Regions from separate parts of the Streptomyces sp. A18 genome, predicted to be linked through region 2. Evidence: riboswitches for the same ligand, from Rfam matches in the RefSeq annotation. Region 2 holds a riboswitch; each other region holds the start of a gene.
The links. Region 2 has a riboswitch for cyclic di-AMP ahead of AC5P1C_RS41895 (M23 family metallopeptidase). Riboswitches for the same ligand answer to the same signal wherever they lie in the genome.
Positions count from the first base shown of each region.

Region 1: another riboswitch for cyclic di-AMP. It lies ahead of AC5P1C_RS33395 (C40 family peptidase); the one in region 2 lies ahead of AC5P1C_RS41895 (M23 family metallopeptidase).
Region 3: another riboswitch for cyclic di-AMP. It lies ahead of AC5P1C_RS02195 (M23 family metallopeptidase); the one in region 2 lies ahead of AC5P1C_RS41895 (M23 family metallopeptidase).

Region 1 covers NZ_JBWLKL010000032.1:23,019-29,522, reverse strand. The annotation lists gene AC5P1C_RS33410 (amidase) at 1-616, opposite strand, end outside; gene AC5P1C_RS33405 (ATP-dependent Clp protease proteolytic subunit) at 859-1,494, shown strand; gene AC5P1C_RS33400 (hypothetical protein) at 1,502-1,810, shown strand; cyclic di-AMP (ydaO/yuaA leader) riboswitch at 2,175-2,338, shown strand; gene AC5P1C_RS33395 (C40 family peptidase) at 2,342-2,815, shown strand; gene AC5P1C_RS33390 (DUF6328 family protein) at 2,982-3,536, shown strand; gene AC5P1C_RS33385 (LysE family translocator) at 3,514-4,143, opposite strand; gene AC5P1C_RS33380 (LysR family transcriptional regulator) at 4,269-5,198, shown strand; gene AC5P1C_RS33375 (ATP-binding protein) at 5,187-5,654, opposite strand; gene AC5P1C_RS33370 (helix-turn-helix domain-containing protein) at 5,926-6,504, shown strand, end outside.
Region 2 covers NZ_JBWLKL010000071.1:139-6,642, reverse strand. The annotation lists gene lhgO (L-2-hydroxyglutarate oxidase) at 1-177, shown strand, start outside; gene trmB (tRNA (guanosine(46)-N7)-methyltransferase TrmB) at 402-1,193, shown strand; gene AC5P1C_RS41905 (PrsW family intramembrane metalloprotease) at 1,290-2,621, shown strand; gene AC5P1C_RS41900 (aldo/keto reductase) at 2,618-3,562, opposite strand; gene AC5P1C_RS41895 (M23 family metallopeptidase) at 3,742-4,830, opposite strand; cyclic di-AMP (ydaO/yuaA leader) riboswitch at 4,842-4,988, opposite strand; gene AC5P1C_RS41890 (PP2C family protein-serine/threonine phosphatase) at 5,210-6,427, opposite strand.
Region 3 covers NZ_JBWLKL010000001.1:482,833-489,336, reverse strand. The annotation lists gene AC5P1C_RS02210 (DNA gyrase/topoisomerase IV subunit A) at 1-1,232, opposite strand, end outside; gene AC5P1C_RS02205 (M16 family metallopeptidase) at 1,452-2,810, shown strand; gene AC5P1C_RS02200 (M16 family metallopeptidase) at 2,807-4,192, shown strand; cyclic di-AMP (ydaO/yuaA leader) riboswitch at 4,494-4,657, shown strand; gene AC5P1C_RS02195 (M23 family metallopeptidase) at 4,670-5,473, shown strand; gene AC5P1C_RS02190 (GntR family transcriptional regulator) at 5,680-6,393, shown strand.

The sequences.
Region 1 (6,504 bases), on a different contig from region 2:
CCACGTTGCAGAACGACGCCGGGTTGCGCAGTGAACCGCCCATGTCGCTTCCGTCGGCCAGGGGATGCATGCCGCACGCGAGCGCTGCCGCCGCTCCCCCGCTGCTGCCGCCCGCCGACCGCCCGAGGTCGTACGGGTTGCGGGTGGCCCCGAAGACAGGGTTGAAGGTGTGCGAACCAGCCGCGAACTCGGGCACGTTGGTCTTGCCGATGGTGATCGCCCCGGCACCACGGATGCGTTCGACGATCAGCTCGTCGTGGTCCGGGACGTTGTCGGCGAGGAGCGGCGTCCCGTAGGTGGTGCGGATGCCGCGGGTGTCGTGGGTGTCCTTGTGGGCGACGGGCAGCCCGTGCAGCGAGCCCAACGGCTCGCCGCGAACGGTCTGTTCGTCGGCGGCTCGCGCCTCGTCCATGGCACGCTCGGCCGCCAGGGTCACCACGGCGTTCACCGCGCCGTTGACCTGCTCGATCCGGTCCAGGTGCGCCTGGACGACCTCGCGCGCGGACAGCTCACGGCTGCGGATCCTTGCGGCGAGTTCGCGGGCGGTGAGGTGCACGAGCCCGGCGGTTCGGTGGGCCTGGTGGGCTCGGTGGGCTCGGTGGGCTTCAGGGCTCATACGACGCTTTCGGCTCGGGCGGCTAGATCGCGACGAGGCGGAGTATGCCCACGTCGCCGCGCCGGGCATCCGGTCCCGGGCGCCGTGGCCCCCGCTTTCAGCGGGCGGCTGAATCACGGCGCATCGGTTGACTCCTGCGGATCACCCGAGCACGCTCACCATGACGACGTTCCGTACGTCCTGTACATTTTTTACAGGGAGCCTTGGGGAGTAGCCGACCCCCGACCGAGGAGAGACGTGCCATGAACCGACCGTTCGCCCGCTATGTCCTGCCCGAGATCACCGAGCGCACCAGCACGGGGCAGCGGAGCCTCGATCCGTACTCGAAGCTGCTCGAGGAGCGCATCGTCTTCCTGGGCACACCGATCGACGACACCTCGGCCAACGACGTGATGGCGCAGTTCATGCACCTCGAATACCTGGCGCCCGACCGCGACATCTCGCTCTACATCAACTCCCCCGGCGGCTCGTTCAGCGCCATGACCGCGATCTACGACACGATCCAGTTCGTCTCCTGCGACATCGAGACGACCTGTCTGGGGCAGGCCGCGTCGGCCGCCGCCGTCCTGCTGGCGGCGGGCACCCCCGGCAAGCGGTTCGCGCTGCCCGGCGCCCGGGTGCTGATCCACCAGCCGTCGGTCGCCGAGCCGATCCAGGGCCAGGCGACCGACTTGGCGATCCAGGCCGACGAACTCCTGCGCACGCGCGCGCAGCTGGAGAAGCTGCTCGCCCAACACACGGGCCAGAGCCCCGAGCGCGTCGCGGCCGACATCGAGCGGGACAAGATGCTCACCGCCGCCGAGGCGGTCGAATACGGCCTGGTGGACGGGATCATCGCGAGCCGCAAGTCGTCCCCGCGCACCCCGGACGCGAGGTGATCCGCCGATGCTGCCGCCCGAACTTCCGCCGCTGCCCGCACTCACCCGCGCCGAGGGCGAGTTGATCGACCGGTACCTCGAAGTGATCGATCTGCTGGGCCGGATCAACCCGGCCCGCGCCTCGGACACCTACGGCGGACTGCGTGCCGCCCAGGCCCTGGTCGGCAAGGCGACCGCCCTGCGGGACGCGCTGGCGGTCATGCACCAGCGGGGCGAGAGCGCCGTGCACGCCCCGACGTTGGCCCGTGCGCTGCGTGTGCTGGACGGCGAGCGGCGCGCGGAACGGGTCACCATGCCGCCCTCATCGGCTTCCTGAGTGCCCATCACCACGGCTCCCCAACTCCGCACCGTCCGGGGCGGATCTCAAACGAACCAAACGGGCTACCTCGTTCGGCGTAGACATTCCTCCTTCTTTGGACTGCCTTCAGTTGCGTCAGATGTGTACGCGATGGCCGGAATTACTCGTTCCGGTGCTGGTCGAACGATCGTCGGGTCCCTCGATCCGACCCCGAATCCGACCGTGTCCACCCGAACGGTTCAGCCGTGAGGAACCTCATAAAACGCCGTTTCGGCTCGGAATTCGGGCCCTCGGCGGGTCAAGATCCCTTCCGACGACAAGCCCCCGCCACAGCGGCGGGGCGGTCCGGGCGGACGCCGAGTCCTGCCGCCGCCCGGATGACCGGTCGACATCGGTGCATCGGCAGGAGTGGAGGACCCAGGCATGACGGGTCGGTCCGGAAGGTCCGGACGCCGACCCTTGGGGTGAAGCCGCACACCGCGGCCGGGCAACTTTGTCAGCCCGAATCCGACAGGTCATCCTTCACAGGCGGCTGACGAAGGGTTGCGCATGACCGCGCTGAATCATGTTCCGTCGCTGCTCACCAGGGCCGGTTCCGCATCGGCCCTCACGCTCGCCCTCGTGGGCGGCACGCTCGTGGCCCCAGGGCTCACGACGGAAGCAGAGGCCGCGACACACGGAACGAAGGCGCTCAAGATCGCCGCTTCCAAGAAGGGCTCCCCGTACCGCTACGGAGCGGCGGGGCCGAACCGGTTCGACTGCTCGGGTCTGACGCTCTACTCGTTCAAGCGCGCGGGCAAGAAGCTCCCGCGCACCGCCGCGCAGCAGTACAACAAGACCCGCCACATCTCGGCGTCGAACCGCACCCGCGGCGATCTGGTCTTCTTCGGCTCCGGGCGGAACATCTACCACGTGGGCATCTACGCCGGGAAGGGCCGCATCTGGCACGCCCCCAAGTCGAACACCGTGGTGCGCCTCGAGAAGATCTGGACGAAGAACGTCTCGTACGGCCGGGTGCGCTGACCGCCCGTCACCGACCGCCGTCACTGACCGCCCATCACTGACCGCGGAGGACAGACCTGTCGGAGGGCGGTGGCGGTGGCCGTACGGCTGCTGCCGCCGCTCGACCGGCCCTGCGGTCGGCGCGCCCGCCATGCGTGGAGCACGTCGACGCGGATACTCGGGCGCCATGTCCGAAAACAACGGTTCCCACTCCACGGGCAAGTACTCCGACGCCCGCAACGAGACCACGTTCGAACGAGCCGACCGCAATTTCTCCGAGATCCTCCAAGAGCTGCGCGTCACGCAGGCCGGGGTGCAGATCCTCTTCGCGTTCCTGTTGACGCTCGCCTTCACCGAGCGCTTTCCCTCGCTCGATACGGTGCAGCGCGCCACGTACGTGACCACGCTGCTCCTGGCCGTGCTCTCCGCCGCGCTGTTCACCGCGCCGGCCGCTGTGCACAGGTCGCTGTTCGGGCAGCACTCCAAGCCGCGGATCGTGCGGGTGTCCTCCCGGCTGGCCGGCATCGGCATGGTGGTCCTGGTGTTCGCGCTCGCCGGTTCCGTGCTGCTCGTCGTCGACGTGGCGGTGAGCCGCACCGCCGGGATCATCGCGAGTGCGGGCACGGCGCTGGTGTGCGCCGGCCTGTGGGGCCTGCTTCCCGTCCTGGTGCGCGGCGCGGGCAAGGACCGGGATCAGGACACCGACGCGTCGGACGACGTCAGGTCAGGACGGCCTCGGTGAGGAGCACCAGGCCCAGGACGCTGAGCGCGACACCTGTGCCGCCCTCGATCGCACGGGCCGTACGCGGCTCGCGCAGCCGGCGTCCGAGCCGGTCGACCAGGACCGCGACGACCGGGAACCACACCAGGGCAAGCGCCACGATGATGCACGCGAGCAGCAGGGTCCTGGGCATCGCCGGGGTGCCCGCGGGCACGAACTGTGGCAGCACGCTGAGGAAGGTGATGGGCGCCTTGGGGTTGAGGGCGTTGGTGAGGAAGCCCTGGCGCAGGCTGCCCCCGGCGGCCGGCCGCTCCCCGTCGTCCGGCGCGCCGAAGCTCTCCACCGGCCGCGCCGCCGACCGCAACGCGCGGTACCCGAGGTACAGCACGTAGCCGCCGCCCAGGATCTGCAGCGCCCGGAACAGCGTGGGAACGGCCGCGAGGACCGCCGCGACCCCGGCCACCGCGAGCGCCGTGTGCACCAGGAGCCCGCCCGCGACTCCGATCGCGCAGGCGACCCCCGCGCGGCGGGAGGCGAGGGCGTTGCGCACCACGACGGCGAAGTCGGCGCCCGGCATGGCGACCATGCCCGCTGCGACTCCGGTGAAGGCGACCAGTTCTGCGTCCATGGCCCCCACCCTGCCGTTCTTCTGCCTACAGCAGGTATGTGGAATATCCTGGGTCAGCCTTAAGCAGACGTTTAGCCCCATGCCGTCGGACGACCCGCCCGTCGGCTCCTGCACCGGGAGAGACCATGTACGACCCGACACGGCTCGCCGCGCTGGTGGCGGTCTCCGAGGCCGGGTCCATCACCCGCGCGGCCGAGCGCCTCGGCTACACCGTGCCCGCCCTCTCCCAGCAGCTGGCCAAGCTCGAACGGGAGGCGGGCACCGCGCTCCTGGTCCGCCACCATCGCGGGGCGCGGCTGACGGGCGCGGGCGAGCTGCTCCTCGCGCGGGCGCGCCGGGTCCTGGACGAGATGGAGCAGGCCCGCCACGAACTGGCCCAGCTGGCGGGCCTGTCCGGCGGCAGGCTGCGCGTGGGGACCTTCACGACCGCCGGGATCCATCTGGTGCCGCCCGCGCTGACCGCGTTCCGCCGCGCCCATCCGGACATCGATCTGACGGTACGGGGCTATGAACCGCCGCTCGGCGTCGCGGCCGTGGCGGCGGGCGAGGTCGACCTGGCCCTCACGCACACGTACGAGCCGGAGGATCCGGTGCCGCTGCCCGCGTCCGTGACCGCGGAGCCCGTCCTGGTCGAGGAGCTGGTCCTGGTGACCTCGCCCGGACACGCGCTCGGCAGCTCCTCGTCGCGGCTGCCCCTGACCGAGCTCGCCGGTCAGCCGCTGATCAGCATGGCGCCGACGCATCCGCCACGGCAGGGCGTGGAGTCCGCGCTCGTGCGGGCCGGGGCCGCGCCCTCCGTCCTGGTCGAGACCCCGAGCTACGCGCTGGTGTGCGCGCTGGTCAGCGCCGGGCTCGGCGTCGCCGTCGTACCGGAGATGGTGGCGCGGACGGCGGCCACCCCGGTGGGGGTCAGGCCACTGGAGCCGGGGGATCTGCGCCGCACGATCTCGGTCGTCCACCGCACGGACAAGCAGCATCCCGCTGCGGACACCTTCCGGGCCCTGCTCCGTGGCGCGTTCGGACGCTCGGCAGGCCCGGCGCTCTCAGCGGGGTGAGGGCCAGGCCGACGGAGCCTCTCTCAGGCCGCGGACCGGCGCGGTCCACGGCAGCGCGATCCAGACCGTCTTGCCGCCCTGGGGAGTAGGAGTGACCGACAGCCTGCCGCCGCACTCCATGGTCAACCAGCGGATGATCACCAGGCCCCGTCCGTTGTCCTGCTGGACTGCGGCGGGCAGCCGCTTGGGGTAGCGGGGGTGGCTGTCGGTGACGCCGATGCGCAGCTGCTCGTCCCGGTCGAGCTCGACGTCCACCGTGAAGGTGGGTGACTGGCCCCGGGTGTGCTGGACGGCGTTCGTCGCGAGTTCGGAGACGATGAGCCGGACCGTGTCGGCCTCTTCGGTCTCGCCCGAAAGGCCCCATTCGGTAAGGACGTTCGAGACGAACTTCCGGGCCGCAGAGACCGAGGCAGGATCGCTCGGCAGGGTGACGGATGCTTCCTGAAGGTCTGCCATGTCGACGCTGTCCCTTTCCCACCGGGGCTCGGCTCCGACTCGTAGCGGAAGGCACGAGGACAGTCCCGGACTGGTGCTTCGCGCCAGCCTGCCACTCCTGGGGTGCTCACAGGGGGTCATCCACCAAGATGTGCATATATCTGTCGCTCGAAGCGGTGAACTCTGCTACGAGAGACCGTATTTGGGCGGCAGGCTGCCGCTTCCTCTACTGTCGCCGGTGAGAAGGCCGGGGGAGGCCGAAAAGGGAGGCTCCGTCGGGAAGGAGACGGACATGCGGTATGGTCCCGCGGTGCGCCGCAGGAAACTCGGCGCCGAACTGCGTGCACTGCGCACGCTCGCCGGGCTCACCAGTGGCCAGGCGGCGGACCGGGTCGGCTGGCACCAGTCGAAGGTGAGCCGGATCGAGACGGGGCGTAGCAGCGTCAAGGCGGCCGACGTACGCCTGCTGCTCGAGGCGTACGAGGTGCAGGACCCTCAACTCCGTCAGTTACTGGTCGCGTTGGCGGGCTCGGACGACGACGGCGCACGCCGCCACTGGTGGCACGCTTATCGCGAGCTGCTGCCGCCGGCCTACCGCGACTTCATCAGCCTGGAATCACAGGCCTGTCGGATGCGCACCCTGGAGACCAACGTCGTGCCCGGCCTGCTGCAGACCCCGGACTACGCGCGTGCGGTGACGCGGGCCGCGCTCGACGGACTGCCGGACGACCAGGTGGACACACTGGTCGAGGTGCGTCTGGCGCGTCAGGACGTGCTGCGCGCGGCGCCGCCGCTGCGACTGAGCGTGATCCTGGACGAGGCGGTGCTGCACCGGCCGGTGGGCGGCAGTCAGGTGCTCACGGGTCAGTTG
Region 2 (6,504 bases):
CCTGCGGCTGCGGGGGTGCGGGCGCAGGCCGTGCTGCGGGACGGGTCGCTGGTGGATGACTTCCTCATCCGGGAGGGCGAGCGTGCGGTGCACGTCCTGAACGCGCCTTCGCCTGCGGCGACGGCTTCTCTCCCCATCGGGAGGGCTGTGGCCCGGCGGGTGCTGGCGGTTCTGTAGGGCGGTCCCTGCGGGGCGACCCCCAGTCCCACCCCTTCCTGAAACCAAGGGGCTCCGCCCCTGGCCCCCCAAAGATGTCCTTAAACGCCGGACGGGCTGGATTTCCAGCCCGTCCGGCGTCTGAGGACGAACTCGGCGGAGCCGATGATGACGGCGCCCGAGGCCCCCGCGCAAGAGCGGGTTTTCGGGAAGGGGCGGGGTTGGGGATTAAAATCGCCCCCACTGTGCCTGAGTCGAACGCCGCCCCCGAGCGCCCCCAAGCCCCCCGCCCGAAGGGCCAGCCCCGCTTCCCGGACGGGCCCTCGCCCGACCCCGCAGGGTCACACTTCGAGCGGAGGATCCGCAGCTTCCAGCCCCGCAGGAGCCGCGTCACCGCAGGCCAAGCGGACGCGCTCCAGCGGCTGTGGCCCAAGTGGGGCCTGGACATCGACGGGCAGCGCACCCTCGACCTCGCCGAGCTGTTCGGCGCCGACCACCCCGTCGTACTGGAGATCGGCTTCGGCATGGGCGAGGCCACCGCCCAGATGGCAGCGGACGACCCGGACACCGGCATCCTGGCCGTGGACGTGCACACCCCGGGCCAGGGAAATCTCCTCGGCCTCGCCGAGCGGAACGAACTCACCAACATCCGCGTCGCGAACGGCGACGCCGTCATCCTGCTCCGCGAAATGCTCCCGCCCGCCTCCCTCGACGGCCTCCGCGTCTACTTCCCCGACCCCTGGCCCAAGGCCCGCCACCACAAGCGCCGCATCATCCAGCCCGACTTCCTGGACCTCGCCGCGCCCCGCCTCAAGCCCGGCGCCGTGCTGCACTGCGCGACCGACTGGGAGCCGTACGCCGAGCAGATGCTCGAGGTGCTCACCGCGCACCCCGCCTTCGAGAACACGCAGGCCGACGGCGGGTACGCACCCCGCCCGTCCTTCCGTCCCCTCACCCGCTTCGAGGGCCAGGGCCTGGACAAGGGACACATGGTCCACGACCTGCTCTTCCGCCGCACATCCGGCCAGGAAGTCTGAGGCACATCCAGCCACCGGCCCGAGGCACCGTCGCGGCCCGCCCCCGTCCCTCGTTAGGGTCAACGAGTGGCCACCCGTTCTCCGCACCCGCACCCGATGCCCCCTGCCGGGCATCCCGGGCCCGCCGGCCTGCGGCACGCGCGCTGGTGGCAGCGGCGGGCGATACGCGCGGCTGCCCTGGTCACGCTGCTCGCCCTGTCCGGCCTGGTGATCCTGGCCCTGGTCCGGGAGCAGACCGGCACCGAAGGCTTCCTGGTCGGGCTCGGCCTCGCGACACTACCCGTGCCGCTCCTGGTGGCCGCCTTCCGCTGGCTGCAGCGGGTCCAGCCCGGCCCCTGGCGGAACCTCCTCTTCGCCTTCGCCTGGGGAGCCTGCGCCGCCGCCCTCATAGCGATCGTCGCCAACAGCTTCGCGACCCGCTGGATAGCCACCGCCACGGCCGACCCCACCAGCGCCGACACCCTCGGCGCCACCGTCATAGCGCCGATCGTCGAGGAGAGCGCGAAAGCCGCGGCCGTACTGCTCGTCTTCCTCTTCCGCAGACGCGAGTTCACCGGCATCGTCGACGGCGTGGTGATCGCCGGAGTGACCGCCACCGGGTTCGCGTTCACCGAGAACATCCTCTATCTCGGCAGCGCCTTCGGCACCGACCAGCTCAACGGCGGCGCCGGGTTCACGTCCCTGACGGCCGCGACCTTCTTCGTACGCGTCGTGATGTCGCCCTTCGCGCACCCCCTCTTCACCGTGCTCACCGGCATCGGCTTCGGCATCGCCGCGCTCAGCACCGACCGGCAGCACTGGCGCCGCGCGCTGCTCCCGATCGGCGGGCTCCTCCTGGCGATGGGCCTGCACGCCCTGTGGAACGGCTCGGCGAGCTTCGGGGACTACGGCTTCTTCACCGTGTACGCGGTCTTCATGCTGCCCTCCTTCGGCCTGCTCACCTGGCTGGTGATCTGGCTCAGACAGCGCGGCCTGCGCATCGTGCAGACCGAACTGCCCGCGTACGCGCTCGCGGGCTGGCTCACCGCACCCGAGCCGTACGCGCTCGGCACGATGCGCGCCCGTACGCTGGCCCGCGACTACGCCTCGTACACCCAGGGCAAGGCCGCGGCGCGCGCGGTCGCGGAGTACGAGACGTACGCGACGTCCCTCGCGCTCCTGCGGCACCGCGGGCGCAAGGGCCGCGCGGGCGCCGACTTCGTCCTGCGGGAGCGGGAGTTGCTGCACTTGCTGTGGGAGCGCCGCGAAGCGGCACGGCCCGCACTCGCGTACGCGGCACGCGCGACGGCTCCCGTGGTCGCGGCTGTGCCCCTGCCGTACGGATACCCGCAGCCCCACCCATACCAGCAGCCTCAGCCTCAGCCGTACGGATATCCGTACGCCCGACCGGCGATGCCCTACCCCGCGTACAACCCCTACCGCGGCTAGGCGGAAGCCTTGGTCAGCGCCGACACCTCGGCCTCCGTCAGCTCGAACTCCCCCACCGCGAGCAGCGCCGGCAGCTGCTCGACCGTACGGGCCGACGCGATCGGCGCCGCCACCGTCGGCTGCGCCGCGAGCCACGCGAGGGCCACGGTCGCCGCCTCGGCGCCGCGCGCCTTGGCGACCTCGTCGAGTGCGGCGAGCACCCGCAGGCCGCGGTCGGTCTCCAGGTGCTTGCCCGCGCCCTGCGCCCGTGCGCTGTCGACCCGCGCGCCGGGGCGGTACTTTCCGGTGAGGAAGCCGGAGGCGAGCGCGTAGTACGGGACGGCGGCCAGGCCCGAGCGCGAGGCGACCTGCTCCAGCGTGCCCTCGTACGTGTCGCGCGAGACGAGGTTGTAGTGCGGCTGGAGGACCGAGTAGCGCGCGAGGCCCTCGCGGTCGGAGAAGTCCAGGGACTCCTGGAGCCGCTCGGCGGTCAGGTTCGACGCGGCGATGGCGCGGACCTTGCCGGACGTGACCAGCTCGTCGAGCGCGCCGATGATCTCCTCGACCGGGACGGCCGGGTCGTCGAAGTGCGTGTAGTAGAGGTCGATGTAGTCGGTGCGCAGACGGCGCAGCGACTCCTCGGCACCGGACTTGATGGTGTTCGCGGACAGGCCCTTGTGGTCGGGGTGGGAGCCGACCTTGGTGGCGAGCACGACGTCGGAGCGGTTGCCGCGCGCGGCGAGCCAGTTGCCGATGACCGTCTCGGACTCGCCGCCCTTGTTGCCGGGCACCCAGGCCGAGTAGACGTCGGCGGTGTCGATGAAGTTGCCGCCGGCGGCGGTGTAGGCGTCGAGCACGGTGAAGGACTGCGCCTCGTCGGCCGTCCAGCCGAAGACGTTGCCGCCGAGTGCGAGCGGGAAGACCTCGAGGTCGGACGAGCCAAGGGTACGGAGAGAAGTCATACGGGGCTCAACGCCCTTGCGGACCGCGGAATTCCGTACAACGGGACGGCGATTCCAGTCCGTGAACAGCACGCCGACCAGACACGCCGACCAGGCACGCCGAACCGGCAGCCCTGACGTCGGGGGGTTGTCGCCAGGACCGCCGGGGTTACTGGGGCTGTCTGAAGACCCTCAGATCCTCAGAGCGACTGGCCCTTGCCACGCAGCCACGCCGCCGGGTCGACCCCGGTGGAATCGCCGCCCGGGTGGACCTCCATGTGGAGGTGGGCGCCGGTGACGTTGCCGGTCGCGCCGACGCGGCCGATGGTCTCGCCCGTGGTGACCTTCTGGCCCGCGCTGACGTTCATCGAGGACTGGTGGCAGAACCACACCTCGGTGCCGTCGTCGAGCTCCAGGATCGTGCGGTAGCCGTACGCCCCCGCCCAGCCGGCCTCCTTGATGGTGCCGGAGTGGACGGCCTTGATGGGCGTGCCCGTCGGCGCCGCGAAGTCCAGGCCGGTGTGGTAGCCGGAGGACCACATGGAGCCGGGCTGACCGAAGGTGCCGGTGAGCGTGTACGAGGCGACGGGGAGGGTGTAGCTCTTCGCGAGCTTGGCCAGGCGCTCCGCCTCGGCCTTGGCCTTGGCCTTGGCCTCGGCCTTCTTCTTCGCGGCTGCCTTCTCGGCGGCGATCTTCTTCTCGGCCGCGGTCTGCTTGGCGGCGGCCTGTTCGGCGGCCTGCTTGACGGCGGCTTCTTCGGCCGCCTTCTGGACCGCGTCGTCCGCCTGGTCCTGCTGGTTCTCTGCCTGCTCCATGATGCGGGCCCGCAGTGCCTCGCCCGCGTCCGTGGTGCCCTGCTCGGCGTCGGTGGTGCTGACCCCGGCGGCGCTCAGCGGCGCGGCGGCGACCGTCACTCCGTTGTCGGCGGAGCCGGCGTCGGAGGAGTCGTCGGATATCAAGGACCCCACGCCCGGAAGCGACTTGGCCTCCGGCAGCGAGTCCGTGACGGCCGACAGGTCCGGCATCTCGATGGCCACCGGGGGCTTGCCGCCCTGCGCGGTGGCGATGCCGCCCGCGCCGACGGCGGCGATGACGCCTACGCCGAGAACGGTGGAGCTGCGGGCGAGCCCGCCGCCGCCCCGCTTGTGGACGCGGTGCCTGCCGCGGACGGGACGGATGGACTCCTCGGTGGGATTCCATTCCTCCCAGGAAGACTCATCTTCGTACCCACCGAAATCGTTGTCCTTCGGTACGTACGCGCCTTGGGGGGCAGGGCGATTGGACGCCACTGGGGCGCACTCCTTTCCTTCCTTCTCGCCTACCGGGTTAGCTGACGGGTTCGGAGCAGGAAGGTCTCCTACGAACAACCGGCACGAATGCACGGATGCCCGATTCACCCCAATTAGTGGTTCCCCGGCTCCCTTTCGGGATTAGGCGCGTGCGCGCGGAGCCGACTCGAGTGACGGCTGGGACGACCGCGCTGCGTTATCGAACGTTAATAGACAGCGGGGCCGTATTCCAAGCCGTTCCGGCTGATCGTTAACGCCTCTGGCCCGTACTTAACGGGACACGCCGGTCTGGAACGGGGCGAGTTGACGCCACTTCTTCACACACCGGAGCTTCACACTTCCTTGACAGTACGTCAGTTGTTATGCGGAGTGGTGTCCTTCAGTCACGGCCGGTGACATCGACGCCCCCACCGTTCCCCGCGTCGCCCGTCGCGAGCGGCCGCCGCACGGCGAGCAGCGCCATGTCGTCGGTCGTCCCGCCCCCGGTGTGGCGCCGCACCTCTTCGGTGAGCGTGGCAAGGAGCGCGTCCGGGCCGTTGGGGCCGGGGAAGCTGCGGCCGCCGAGCCGGGCCGCCGGGTCGTAGAACTCGCCGCGGCCGTCACGCGCCTCGGAGAGCCCGTCGGTGTAGAGCAGCAGCATCGACCCCGGCGGGAACTCCGTCTCGTCCGCACGGTCCGGCCACACGCCCAGGTCCCCCATCCCGAGCGGCAGCGCGGGCTCTTTGGCGGACAGGGCGCACAACCGTCCGTCGCCGCGCAGGAGCAGCGGGCCCGGGTGCCCGCGGTTGACGAGGCGTACGCGACCGTCGCCGTGCGGGATCTCCGCGAGGACGGCGGTGGTGAACCCTTCGAAGGCGTCGAGCCCGTCACGCCGGGTGCCCTCACGCGCGAGGGCACGCTCAAGACGCTGGGCCACCGCCTCCAGCGTGGCCTCCTGCTCGGCGGCCTCCCGGAACGCCCCGATGACGACGGCCACGGCCGCCACCGCGCCCATGCCCTTGCCTCGTACGTCGCCGACGATGACGCGCACGCCGTGCGGGGTGTCCTGCACGGCGTACAGGTCACCCCCGATGAAGGCGTCGGCGTCCGCGGCCTCGTACCGCGCCGCGACATCGAGCCCGCCGATCCGGGGATCCGGCTGCGGCAGTACGGCGCGCTGGGCGGCCTCGGAGATGGAGCGGGCGGAGGCGAGCTGTTTGTCGCTGCGGCGCTGGACGCGGTTGATGACGACGGCGAGCACGGCGACGGTCGCCACCGTGAGCAGCTCGGTGACGGCTTCGACGTCGGTGGCGACGGTGGTCTTGAAGTGCAGGGCGAGCACGGCCGCGCAGGAGCAGGCGCCGATGAGGGAGGTGTTGAGCAAGGAGTAGAAGGGGGCCGCGATGAGCGGGGCGGCGGTGAAGAGGGGCGCGGCGGTGAACGCGGGCGGGGTCGAGAGGTCGTAGACCACCCCGGCGACGATCAGGAGCATGGGAAGGGCCCGCACGAGCGCCCGCTCATGCCGGACGTCGGGAGCCTCGGGGCCACCCCCGCCGCTTCCTCCTCGCTTCCCCACCGGTCTTCTCCTGCCGAATTCCGCGCCCAGGACCAGATCCATGACCACGCTCATCCAGGTTTCCCGGAGCGGCGGCGCGGGGCGACCGCTGTGGGCCGACCGGGTGAGGGCCTCGTCGG
Region 3 (6,504 bases), on a different contig from region 2:
GAGCGGATGAGGCGGATGACCTCGTCGATGTCCAGGAGGGCGACCAGGAGCCCCTCGACCAGGTGCAGCCTCGCCTGCTTCTTGCCGCGGCGGAACTCGCTGCGGCGGCGCACGACGTCGAAGCGGTGGTCGAGATAGACCTCGAGGAGCTCCTTGAGGCCGAGCGTGAGGGGCTGGCCGTCCACCAGGGCTACGTTGTTGATGCCGAAGGACTCCTCCATCGGCGTCAGCTTGTAGAGCTGCTCCAGGACGGCCTCCGGCACGAAGCCGTTCTTGATCTCGATGACCAGGCGCAGGCCGTGCGAGCGGTCCGTGAGGTCCTTGACGTCGGCGATGCCCTGCAGCTTCTTCGAGCCGACCAGGTCCTTGATCTTCGAGATGACCTTCTCGGGGCCCACGGAGAAGGGCAGTTCGGTCACGACCAGGCCCTTGCGGCGGGCGGTCACGCTCTCCACGGCCACCGTCGCGCGGATCTTGAAGCTGCCGCGTCCTGATTCGTAGGCGTCCTTGACCCCGGACAGGCCGACGATGCGGCCACCCGTGGGCAGGTCCGGGCCCGGCACGAAACGCATCAGCGTCTCCAGGTCGGCCCCGGGGTGCTTGATCAGGTGGCGGGCCGCGGCGATGACCTCGCCGAGGTTGTGCGGCGGCATGTTCGTCGCCATGCCGACGGCGATGCCCGACGCGCCGTTGACCAGGAGGTTCGGATAGGCCGCCGGGAGGGTGACCGGCTCCTGCTCCTGGCCGTCGTAGTTCGACTCGAAGTCGACTGTGTTTTCTTCGATCGACTCCGTCATCAACGACGTCGCGTCGGCCATCTTGCACTCGGTGTACCGCATGGCGGCCGGCGGGTCGTCGTTGCCGAGCGAGCCGAAGTTGCCGTGGCCGTCCACCAGCGGAAGCCGCATGGAGAAGGGCTGGGCCATGCGCACCAGGGCGTCGTAGATCGACGCGTCGCCGTGCGGGTGCAACTTACCCATGACCTCGCCGACGACGCGGGCGCACTTCACATAGCCGCGGTCGGGGCGCAGGCCCATCTCGTTCATCTGGTACACGATCCGGCGGTGCACCGGCTTCATGCCGTCGCGGGCGTCCGGAAGGGCGCGCGAGTAGATGACCGAATACGCGTACTCGAGGAAGGAGCCCTGCATCTCGTCGACGACGTCGATGTCGAGGATCTTCTCCTCGAACGACTCGTCGGGTGGCGGGGTCTTCGTGCTGCGGCGGGCCATCGCTGCTGCGGCTCCTTCACGGTGTCTGCCAGGGCATCAACGGGATCTGACGCCGACCATTGTGGACTGTCCCACTGACAACGCCGACCACGACCCGGACTTCGACCGCGACTACGCCGAGCGCGGAGCGGGAACTTCACCGGTTGTCAGCACGCTTGCATACAGTGGCACGACTGGCAGAATTTCCAGCTTTTCGCGATCGAAGGGACGTACATGCCCATGGGTCACACGGCCACAGCCGAGGCCGGCTCCGGCGGCCTGACAGCGACCGAGCATCGGCTGGCCAACGGCCTGCGCGTGGTGCTCTCCGAGGACCACCTGACCCCGGTCGCAGCGGTCTGCCTCTGGTACGACGTCGGTTCGCGCCATGAGGTCAAGGGCCGTACGGGCCTCGCGCACCTCTTCGAGCACCTGATGTTCCAGGGCTCGAAGCAGGTGCACGGAAACGGCCACTTCGAGCTGGTGCAGGGCGCGGGCGGTTCGCTCAACGGGACCACGAGCTTCGAGCGCACCAACTATTTCGAGACGATGCCCACACACCAGCTGGAGCTGGCCCTGTGGCTCGAGGCGGACCGGATGGGCTCCCTGCTCTCCGCGCTCGACGAAGAGTCCATGGAGAACCAGCGGGACGTCGTCAAGAACGAGCGCCGCCAGCGCTACGACAACGTTCCGTACGGCACGGCATTCGAGAAGCTGACGGCCCTCTCGTACCCCGAGGGTCACCCGTACCACCACACCCCGATCGGCTCCATGGCCGACCTGGACGCGGCGACGCTGGAGGACGCGCGGAACTTCTTCCGTACGTACTACGCGCCGAACAACGCCGTCCTGTCGGTCGTCGGCGACATCGACCCGCAGGAGACCCTCGCCTGGGTCGAGAAGTACTTCGGGTCCATCCCCTCGCACGACGGAAAGCAGCCGCCGCGCGACGGCTCGCTGCCCGACACGATCGGCAAGGAGCTGCGCGAGGTCGTCGAGGAAGAGGTCCCGGCCCGCGCCCTGATGGCCGCCTACCGCCTCCCGGAGGACGGCACGCGCGCGTGCGACGCCGCCGACATCGCGCTCACGGTCCTCGGCAGCGGTGAGTCGTCCCGGCTCTACAACCGCCTGGTGCGCCGCGACCGCACGGCGGTGGCGGCCGGGTTCGGCCTGCTGCGCCTCGCCGGAGCCCCCTCGCTCGGCTGGCTCGACGTGAAGACGTCCGGCGACGTCGAGGTCCCCGTCATCGAGGCCGCCGTCGACGAGGAGCTCGCCCGCTTCGCGGAAGAGGGTCCCACCGCCGAGGAGATGGAGCGCGCACAGGCGCAGCTGGAGCGCGAGTGGCTCGACCGGCTCGCCACGGTGTCGGGCCGCGCCGACGAACTGTGCCGGTACGCCGTCCTGTTCGGCGACCCGCAGCTCGCCCTCACCGCCGTCGGCCGCGTCCTGGACGTCACCGCGGAAGAGGTCAAGGCGGCCGCCGCGGCCCGCCTGCGCCCCGACAACCGCGCGGTGCTCGTGTACGAGCCCACCGAGGGAACAGCGGCCCCCGAAGGCGCCGAAGCCACCGACGAGGACGAAGAGGAGGCGGCGAAGTGAGCGAGGCCGCAACGATGCAGTTCCACCCGCAGCCCCAGGCAGGCACGGCACGGCCGTGGGCTTTCCCCGCGCCCGAGCGCGCCACCCTGGACAACGGCCTCACGGTGCTGCGCTGCCACCGCCCCGGCCAGCAGGTCGTCGCCGTGGAGGTCCACCTGGAGGCGCCGCTCGACGCCGAGCCCGCGGGCCTGGACGGCGTCGCCACGATCATGGCGAGGGCCTTCAACGAAGGCACGGACAAGCACTCCGCGGAGGACTTCGCCGCCGAACTCGACCGCTGTGGCGCCACGATGGACGCGCACGCCGACCACCCCGGCGTCCGCGTCTCCCTCGAAGTCCCGGTCTCCCGCCTCCCCAAGGCGCTGGGCCTGCTCTCCGACGCCCTGCGCGCCCCCGCCTTCGCGGACAGTGAGATCGAGCGCCTCGTACGCAACCGCCTGGACGAGATCCCGCACGAGGCCGCCAACCCGGCACGCCGCGCTGCCAAGGAGCTCTCCCGGCAGCTGTTCCCGGCCACCTCGCGCATGTCGCGCCCCCGCCAGGGCACCGAGGAGACGGTCACGGCCATCGACTCGGCCGCGGTGCGCACCTTCTACGAGAAGCACGTGCGTCCGGCCACGGCGACGGCCGTCGTCGTGGGCGACCTGACCGGCGTCGACCTGGACGCCGTCCTCGCCGACACCATCGGCGCCTGGACGGGTGGCACGGCCGAGCCGCGCCCCGTGCCCCCGATGACCGCCGACGACACCGGGCGTGTCGTCATCGTGGACCGCCCCGGCGCCGTCCAGACGCAGCTGCTCATCGGCCGCGTGGGACCGGACCGTCACGACCGCGTGTGGCCCGCTCAGGTGCTCGGCACGTACTGCCTGGGCGGCACCCTCACCTCGCGTCTGGACCGCGTCCTGCGTGAGGAAAAGGGCTACACCTATGGTGTGCGGGCGTTCGCCCAGGTCCTGCGCTCCGCTCCGGATGGCACGGGCGCCGCGATGCTCGCCATCAGCGGCTCCGTGGACACGGAGTCCACGGGCCCGGCGCTCGACGACCTGTGGAAGGTCCTGCGCACCCTCGCCGCCGAGGGCCTCACGGACGCCGAGCGTGATGTCGCCGTCCAGAACCTGGTGGGCGTCGCCCCGCTCAAGTACGAGATGGCGGCGTCCGTAGCGGCCACGCTCGCCGATCAGGTCGAGCAGCACCTGCCGGACGACTTCCAGGCGCAGCTGTACCGCCAGTTGGCCGCGACCGGCACCGTGGAGGCCACCGCAGCCGTGGTGAGCGCCTTCCCCGGGGACCGGCTCGTGACGGTGCTCGTCGGTGACGCCGCGCAGATCGAGGAGCCCGTCAGGGCGCTCGGCATCGGTGAAGTGAGTGTCGTCACGGGCTGAGTAGGAGCTGAGGCGACTGGAGACGGCTGGAGCTGAGAGGGCTGGAGCTGAGACCGCTGCGGGCCGAGTGACCGCTGAGAGTCGAGCGGCCGTCGCGAGCTGAGTGACAGTCAGGACATATCGGGACCCCGGTGGCTGGAAAAAGTCACCGGGGTCCTCATATGTCCGAATTGCTATGGAGGTTACGTGTCTGACCTGTGGCGTGCGCTACAAAAGCTCTGATCCGTTTGTCGTTTGAAAGATGCCCCGCTTAGCGTCTGGTCCGGCTGTTCGTCATGCAGTACGCCGCACCCGCGGCACCGGACAGTCATCGCCGAGTCCCCGTACGGCGCGAGCCAGGGGAGCCGGGGACCCACATGTCCCCTTGGGGTGAATCGGGAACCTTGCCGAGAGGTGAGGGACTCGTAGGAGACCTTCCTGCTCCGAACCCGTCAGCTAACCCGGTAGGCGAGAAGGAAGGAAAGGATCAGCCGCTTCATGGCGTTCACCCGTGCCACCGGGAAGCACCGTCGCCCGAGCCGCCTCACGCGTACGACCGCGAACGTGGCGGGCGTCGCAGCCCTCACCACCACCGGTGTCATCGGAGGCCTGGCCGCTCCGGCGCTCGCCGCCGACGAAGCACCGGCTCCGCAGCACACCGGCCTGACCCAGGCCGTCTCCGTGGGTGACTCGCTCGCCGAGAGCATCGACGCGCAGGCCACGGCCCAGCAGCAGGCCGCCGACGCCGCCGCGGCCGCCAAGAAGGCCGAAGAGGCCGCCAAGAAGAAGGCCGAAGAAGCCAAGCGCAAGGCCGAGGCCGAGGCGAAGGCCAAGGCCAAGAAGGAGCGCGAGGCCAAGGAGCGTGCCGCTCGCGAGGCCGAGCGCAAGCGCCTCAACAGCTACGTCTCCCCGATCTCCGGCTCGTCCATCTCCACGGGCTACCAGACCGGCGGCGCCATGTGGTCCTCCGGCAGCCACACCGGCGTCGACTTCCACGCGGCGTCCGGCACCACGGTCCACGCGGTCGGCTCCGGCACGGTCGTCGAGGCCGGCTGGGGCGGCGCCTACGGCAACAACGTGGTCATCAAGATGAACGACGGTACGTACACCCAGTACGGCCACATGTCGTCTCTCAGCGTCACCGTCGGCCAGGCGGTCACTCCGGGCCAGCAGATAGGCCTCTCCGGCTCCACCGGCAACTCCAGCGGCCCGCACCTCCACTTCGAGGCCCGCACCGGCGAGGATTACGGCACGGACATCGACCCCGTCTCGTACCTCCGCTCGCACGGCGTCAACGTCTGATCCCAGGCGTTTCGCGCGACGCGCACCCGATTCACCGAAAGCCCCGGCTCGTCGAGAGCCGGGGCTTTCGCCGTTCCCGCACCGCCTTTGGCCAAAAGTATCCATGGATTTCGGCCGACCGTCGGAAATTCAGTCGTTCTGCAATAGAGTCACTGAACAGGCGTCGATCGACCGCGTTTCGCGGGGATTAAGGCGGAGGTCAGGTCATGCGCATTCCCGCGCACTCGGTATGCACGGCCATCCGGGACGACATCGTCTCCGGTGTCTACGAGCGGGGTGGCCGGCTCACCGAGGAACTGCTCGCGCGCCGTTATGGAGTCTCCCGCGTCCCCGTGCGCGAGGCCCTGCGCACCCTGGAGGCCGAGGGCTTCGTCGTCACGCGCCGGCACGCGGGCGCGTGTGTCGCCGAGCCGACCGAGCAGGAGGCGGCCGACCTCCTGGAGGTCCGCATGCTCCTGGAGCCGCTGGGCGCGGCCCGCGCCGCGCAGCGCCGCACGGAGGCGCACCTGAAGGTCCTGCGCGGCCTCGTCAGGCTCGGCCAGGAGCGCTCCAGGCGCGGTCAGAGCGAGGATCTGCGCTCGCTGGGCGGCTGGTTCCACGAGACGCTCGCCCAGTCGTCCGGCAGTCAGGGGCTCACGGCGCTGCTCACCCAGCTCCGGCACAAGATCGCCTGGATGTACGTCGTCGAGGCCTCGGCCGCTCCCGCGGAGTCCTGGGCGGAGCACGCCGCGATCGTCGACGCGGTCGCTCGCGGGGACGCGGAGCGGGCGAGGTCGCTCACCGCGGCCCACACGGAGCGGGCGACGGCCGCGCACCGGCTGCGCTTCCCTCCGCAGGGCGGGCGGGGCGAGCGGGGGCGGGGCCGTGATCGTGTGAGGGATTCGCAACATCCCGTAAACACGGTGGGCCTCCGGCATTAACAGAGGCGCCGTATACAAAGAAGTGCTATTCGGTGGCTATTGGGCGGGGGGTTATTTCCGCTGCCCGAATTCAGTGTCCTGTGTCGCGTCCGATGTCGATTCCAAGTCGAG